DNA from 2 places in the Mesorhizobium sp. MC2-1-1 genome. Region 1 is predicted to be linked to the other one. Evidence: predicted binding sites of a transcription regulator. Region 1 holds the regulator's gene; the other holds the start of a gene.
The links. The regulator HrcA, encoded in region 1, represses chaperone genes, less so after heat shock. The targets are predictions, from matches to a motif close to GTTAGCACTCNCNNNNNGNGAGTGCTAAC.

Region 2: groES (co-chaperone GroES) is a predicted target of HrcA. The motif match lies at 1,581-1,609, and genes of this name have one in related genera.

What each region holds. Positions count from the first base shown of each region.
Region 1 covers NZ_CP195205.1:4,502,101-4,505,305, forward strand. The annotation lists gene ACR64R_RS22325 (VOC family protein) at 1-68, opposite strand, end outside; gene rph (ribonuclease PH) at 76-792, opposite strand; gene hrcA (heat-inducible transcriptional repressor HrcA) at 966-2,063, shown strand; gene ACR64R_RS22340 (hypothetical protein) at 2,142-2,339, shown strand; gene ACR64R_RS22345 (PQQ-dependent sugar dehydrogenase) at 2,460-3,205, shown strand, end outside.
Region 2 covers NZ_CP195205.1:1,192,414-1,195,618, reverse strand. The annotation lists gene ACR64R_RS06095 (hypothetical protein) at 1-569, opposite strand, end outside; gene ACR64R_RS06090 (class I SAM-dependent methyltransferase) at 644-1,444, shown strand; gene groES (co-chaperone GroES) at 1,674-1,970, shown strand; gene groL (chaperonin GroEL) at 2,033-3,205, shown strand, end outside.

The DNA of each region.
Region 1 (3,205 bases):
TAGAAGGCTTCCGCCGCGGTCAGATCGGTGACATAGAGAGCCGATTCGAGGATCGCAGAGGGCGTCATTCAAAGCCTACGCCACCGCCATCTGCTGCAGGCTCACCAGCCGTGAGATACCCTTCTTCGCTAGGCCCATCAGCGCGGAAAACTGCTCTTCGGAAAAAGGCTCCCCTTCGGCCGTGCCCTGGATCTCGACGATGCCGCCCTTGCCGGTCATGACGAAATTGGCGTCGGTGCCGGCCGAGGAGTCCTCGATATAGTCGAGATCGATGACCGGCTGGCCGTCATGGATGCCGCAGGAAATCGCGGCGACATGGTCCTTCAGCACCTTGGCGACGCTCACCATCTGGCGCGCTTCCATCCAGCGCAGGCAATCGTGGAGCGCCACCCAGCCGCCGGTGATGGAGGCGGTGCGGGTGCCGCCATCGGCCTGGATCACGTCGCAGTCGACCGTGATCTGCTGTTCGCCCAACGCCTGCAGGTCGACCACGGCGCGCAACGAGCGGCCGATCAGCCGCTGGATCTCCAGCGTGCGGCCGCCCTGCTTGCCAGCGGAGGCCTCGCGCCGCATGCGCTCGCCCGTCGAGCGCGGCAGCATGCCGTATTCGGCTGTCACCCAGCCCTTGCCGGAATTGCGCATCCAGGCCGGCACCTTTTCCTCCAGGCTCGCCGTGCACAAGACATGCGTGTCGCCGAACTTCACCAGGCAAGAGCCTTCGGCATGCTTGGAAACGCCGCGCTCGAAGGAGATGGCGCGCATTTCGTCGGCTTGGCGTTTGGAGGGGCGCATCAGGCCTGCTTTCTTCTCGTTTCGGAATCGTGGCCGGCTTGTAGCCGCAAGCGAGGCAAGTCGCAAAGGAAAAGGGGCGCATGAGGAAAACGGCCGGGTGACCGCAAACGCGGCACCGGGTTGCGCCGCCGTGGCTTAAGTCTATATCTTTCGGCAGGAGGTTTCTCGCCGGAATGAACAAACCAGTCGATCCGACGTCCCAGAGTCCCGGGCTTCAGTCGCCCGTACTTCAGTCACTCGACATGCGCTCGCGCGATATTTTCCGGCGGATTGTCGATTCCTATCTGCGCGACGGCGAGCCTGTCGGCTCGCGTAGCCTGTCGCGCATCCTGCCATCCTCGCTATCGCCGGCCACAATCCGCAACGTGATGAGCGACCTCGAGCATCTGGGCCTTATCTACGCGCCGCACATTTCAGCCGGGCGGCTGCCGACCCAGACAGGCCTGCGCTTCTTCGTCGATGCCTTCATGGAGCTCGGCGACCTTTCCGACGACGAGCGCCGCATCATCGAGGCGCAGGTGCGCGCCTCCGGCTCGGGTGCGACGCTGGAGCACATGCTGACAGAGGCCAGCCAGATGCTGTCCGGCATGTCGCGCGGCGCCGGCCTTGTGCTCGCCTCCAAGAACGAGGTCGCCCTGAAGCACATCGAATTTATCCAGCTCGAACCGACCAAGGCGCTTGCCGTGCTGGTCTCGCAGAACGGCGACGTGGAGAACCGCGTCGTCGATCTGCCGGCCGGCATCACCGTGTCGCAGTTGCACGAGGCCTCCAACTTCCTCAACGCCCATATCCGTGGCCGCACGCTCGCCGAAGCGCGCGCCGAGGTCGCCCGCATCAAGGATGAAACCAAATCCGCCCTCGACACGCTGTCGCAGGATCTTGTCGAGAAGGGCCTGGCGGTCTGGGCCGGCGCCGAAAGCGGCCTGCCGGCGCGCCTCATCGTGCGCGGCCGCGCCAACCTCCTGGAAAATGTCACCGCCCAGGCCGACCTCGAATTGCTGCGCCATCTGTTCGAGGACCTGGAGACGCAGGACGGGCTGCTGCAGCTGCTCGACCTCGCCGAGGAAGGGCCGGGCGTGCGCATCTTCATCGGCTCGGAGAACAAGCTGTTTTCGCTGTCCGGCTCGTCGCTGGTCGTCGCCCCTTATCGCGACAAGGACGCCCGCGTCATCGGCGCGCTTGGCGTCATCGGACCGACAAGGCTTAACTACGCCCGCATCGTGCCGATGGTCGACTATACGGCGCAACTGATTTCGCGCATGCTGCGCTAGGCGTATCGATACTCAGGCGAGGCCGACCCGGCCCGAACCCGGCGACCGGGGGCGCGGGGAACTGCGAAGGAGAAAGACATGGCGCTGGAAGCGATAAAGGCCCAGATCGACCTCCTGCTGCAGGAAATGATCAACCAGCCCAAGGACGAGCACGAGATCCAGGAACAGCTGCGCGAGAAGCTCAGGGAAATGCGCGCCATGGGCCTGCCCTTGCCGGCGGACCTCGTCGAGCTGGAAAAACGCCTCGACGACGATCTGGATGCAAAAGAGGCCTGAGTCCGGCGTCATGCCGTAATATCCGCGTGGGCACGCTTCTCTTTGAGGACATTTGCCCAATATCTCCTGTCTGCAGGCGTCCGATCGATCGGCGCGCGCTGGCAGATGAAGGAGGACAGAATGATGCGGATCGCCGGCCTCGCGGGCATTGCGTTGTTTCTCGCCACCGGCGCCTTCGCGCAGCAGGCCGGTCAACCCTTGCTCGGCGAAAAGGCCTTCGGTGACTGGAAGGTCGACCGTCCGGGCGTGCGGCGTCTGATAAAGCCCGGCGATCTTCAGGAGCCCTATGCAACCGAGTCCGCCTCGAACGGTGGCGGCATCACCGATCGTCCCGAGGGCGCGAAGCCAAAGCTTCCGCCGGGCTTCTCCGCCGACCTGGTCGCTTCCGGCATCGACAGTCCGCGCGTCGTGCGCGTGGCGCCGAACGGCGATCTCTTCGTGGCCGACAGCCGGGCGAACCAGATCCGCGTCTTTCGCCTGGCCGAAGGCAGCGCCAAGCCCGCCGGGACGTCGATCTTCGCCGGGAACCTGACCCGGCCCTACGGCATCGCCTTCTATCCGCCCGGCAGCAAGCCGCAATGGGTCTATGTCGCCAACAGCAACAGCGTCGTGCGCTTCCCCTATCGCGACGGCGACCTCAAGGCGTCCGGCAAGCCGGAGACCATCGTCGCGAAGATCCCCGCCAACCATCACTGGACGCGCGACATTGCCTTCTCGCCCGACGGCAAGACGCTCTATCTGTCGGTCGGTTCCGGCTCCAACGTCGCCGAGGACATGGCTGCCAGGCCGAAGGGCGGCATCGAGGCGTGGGCGAAATCGCAGCCGCTTGGCGCCGCCTGGGGCTCGGAGGAAGGCCGCGCCGACGT
Region 2 (3,205 bases), 2.7 Mb from region 1:
CCGCAGAACAGCCAGAAACGGGCGCCAAAACCGTCCGGCTCCGGTTCTGGAATGAATTTCTCGACAACCAGATCCCGGCGCTCGAACACCTCGACCGGTACGTCGGCTAGCGAGGCATGGACCTCGTATCTTTCGAGAGCTTCGACACCGGGAAACGGCTCCCGCCTGCCGGCGCGCCCGGCGCGCCGGTTCAGTTGCTGCTCCGGCGTGCCCCAATGGTTCAGGCTGCTCTTGACGATGACGCTTCCCTGCCAGCCATCTTCCCGGCCGATCACGGCGCCGCTAATGCGGCGTTTCGAAATATCGGCCGCGCCGATGTTGAGGCAAAAGGGAAAGCGGCGCGCATAGTCGACATAATCGGGCGGTGTCACGGTCACGTCGAGATGGAGCACCGCGATGTCGGCGGCGGGTTCGGCCGAAGTGCCGCACAGGACCCGCACCGAATGGCCGCGGCGCTTCAGTTCCGCCAGCAGGTCGAACAGCATATAAGGGCTATCGCGCCGCAAGAGCAGCCCCCGCCGGCTCTGGAAGCGGTCGAACTCATGCGTGATCACCGCGATGCGCGCCATGCCTGTCCCCACTTGGCCTAACAAGCGTCGTCGACTATTCGATCGAATACAACGCGCTGCTGGCTGGGGTTTGCATGACAGAGCATTGGAATGCAATTCGCAAACATTGGCAGTTGCTCGGCCCGCCGCTGCGGCCGCCGGCGGAGGTGGTCGAAACCTACGAGCGCGAACTTGACCTTGCCCGATCGCATGTCGTCATGCTCGGTGTGACGCCGGAGCTCGCCGGGCTTGGCGGGGCAATGACATCGGTCGACGAGTCCGCCGACATGATCGCCGGCATTTGGCCCGGCGACAGCGACACGCGCAAGGCCGTGCAGGGCGACTGGTTCTCGCTGCCCTTTCCCGGTGCAAGCGTCGAAGCGCTGATCGGCGACGGCTGTCTCTCTGCCATCGGCGCCGCCGACCTCAGGCGCAGGCTGTTTGCGTCGGTCGCGCGCGCGTTGAAGGACGACGGACGCGCCGGCATCAGGCTTTACGCCTCTCCCGAAAGCCCCGACGACCCGTCGGATGTCCGCGCCCTGGCGCTGAGCGGCGGCGTCTCGACCTTCCACGAGCTCAAGTGGCGCGTGGCCATGACCGCGACGGGCGGCGCGCCTGACTACGCGATACCGGTTAGGGGCATCCTCGAACAATTCGACAGGATGTTTCCCGACCGCAAGGAGCTGTCGGCCCGAACCGGATGGGAACTGCCGGTCATCGGAACCATCGACGTTTACCGGAACTCGCCGGCCGTCTACAGCTTCGCGCCCGCGGCGACTCTCGTCGACGAGGCAAAGTTATATTTCGGCGATGTCGGCCTTGCCTCGACCGGCAGATACGGGCTCGCCGAACGCTGCCCGCTGCTGGTTTTGCGGGCACCGAGGCACCTGGAGTGACGGCGAGATTGCTCATTGGTGCCTCGCTGCAGGCCGTTCATTTTCCGCCTCGCGTTCCGCGCTAGAAAAATTTCGCGCCATCGCCCCCTTGCGCGCGCCTTGACTCTCACACCCCGCCAGCTTATTTCAGCGCCACGTTAGCACTCGCCTTGGGTGAGTGCTAACCGATGTCCGGCGGCCTCGCCGGATGGAGGAACAGTTCTCACCGTTCTCATTCGAGGAAGACAAGATGGCAAAGTCCAAGTTCCGCCCGCTTCATGACCGCGTGGTCGTTCGCCGGGTCGAATCCGAATCCAAGACCGCCGGCGGGATCATCATCCCGGATACGGCGAAGGAGAAGCCGCAGGAAGGCGAGATCATCGCCGTCGGCTCCGGCGCTCGCGACGAAAGCGGCAAGCTCGTGCCCTTGGACGTCAAGGCTGGCGACCGCATCCTGTTCGGCAAGTGGTCGGGCACTGAAGTCAAGCTCAATGGCGAAGACCTTCTGATCATGAAGGAATCCGACATCATGGGCATCATCGGCTGAACATCGGCCTCTCCATCAACTGAGTTTTCGGGCTCTTCCCGAGCCCCTGTCAGGAGCTAACCATGGCTGCAAAAGAAGTAAAATTCTCCCGCGACGCCCGTGAGCGCATGCTGCGCGGCGTCAACATCCTCGCCGACGCAGTGAAGGTGACCCTCGGCCCGAAGGGCCGTAACGTCGTCATCGACAAGTCGTTCGGCGCCCCGCGCATCACCAAGGACGGCGTCACCGTCGCCAAGGAGATCGAGCTTGAGGACAAGTTCGAGAACATGGGCGCCCAGATGGTCCGCGAAGTCGCTTCGAAGACCAACGATATCGCCGGCGACGGCACGACCACCGCGACCGTTCTGGCCCAGGCGATCGTCCAGGAAGGCAACAAGGCCGTTGCCGCCGGCATGAACCCGATGGACCTGAAGCGCGGCATCGATCTCGCCGTCGCTGAAGTCGTCGTCGCTCTTGGCAAGGCCGCCAAGAAGATCAAGACCTCCGAGGAAGTCGCCCAGGTCGGCACGATCTCGGCCAATGGCGACGAGTCGGTCGGCAAGATGATCGCGGAAGCGATGCAGAAGGTCGGCAACGAAGGCGTCATCACCGTCGAGGAAGCCAAGACCGCCGAGACCGAGCTGGAAGTCGTGGAAGGCATGCAATTCGACCGCGGCTACCTCTCGCCCTACTTCGTCACCAACGCCGACAAGATGGTCGCCGATCTGGAAGACGCCTACATCCTGCTGCACGAGAAGAAGCTGTCCAACCTGCAGGCCATGCTGCCTGTGCTGGAAGCCGTCGTTCAGACCTCGAAGCCGCTGCTCATCATCTCGGAAGACGTCGAAGGCGAGGCCCTGGCCACGCTCGTCGTCAACAAGCTGCGCGGTGGCCTGAAGATCGCCGCCGTCAAGGCCCCGGGCTTCGGTGACCGCCGCAAGGCCATGCTGGAAGACATCGCCATCCTCACCGGTGGCCAGGTCATCTCGGAAGACCTCGGCATCAAGCTCGAGAATGTCGGCCTCAACATGCTCGGCCGCGCCAAGAAGGTGTCTATCTCCAAGGAGAACACCACCATCGTCGACGGCGCCGGCAAGAAGGCCGAGATCCAGGGCCGTGTCGCCCAGATCAAGCAGCAGATCGAGGAAACCACCTCGGACTACGACAAGGAGAAGCTGCAGGAACGTCTGGCGAAGCTCGCCGGCGGCGTTGCCGTGATCCGCGTCGGCGGTGCGACCGAGGTGGAAGTGAAGGAA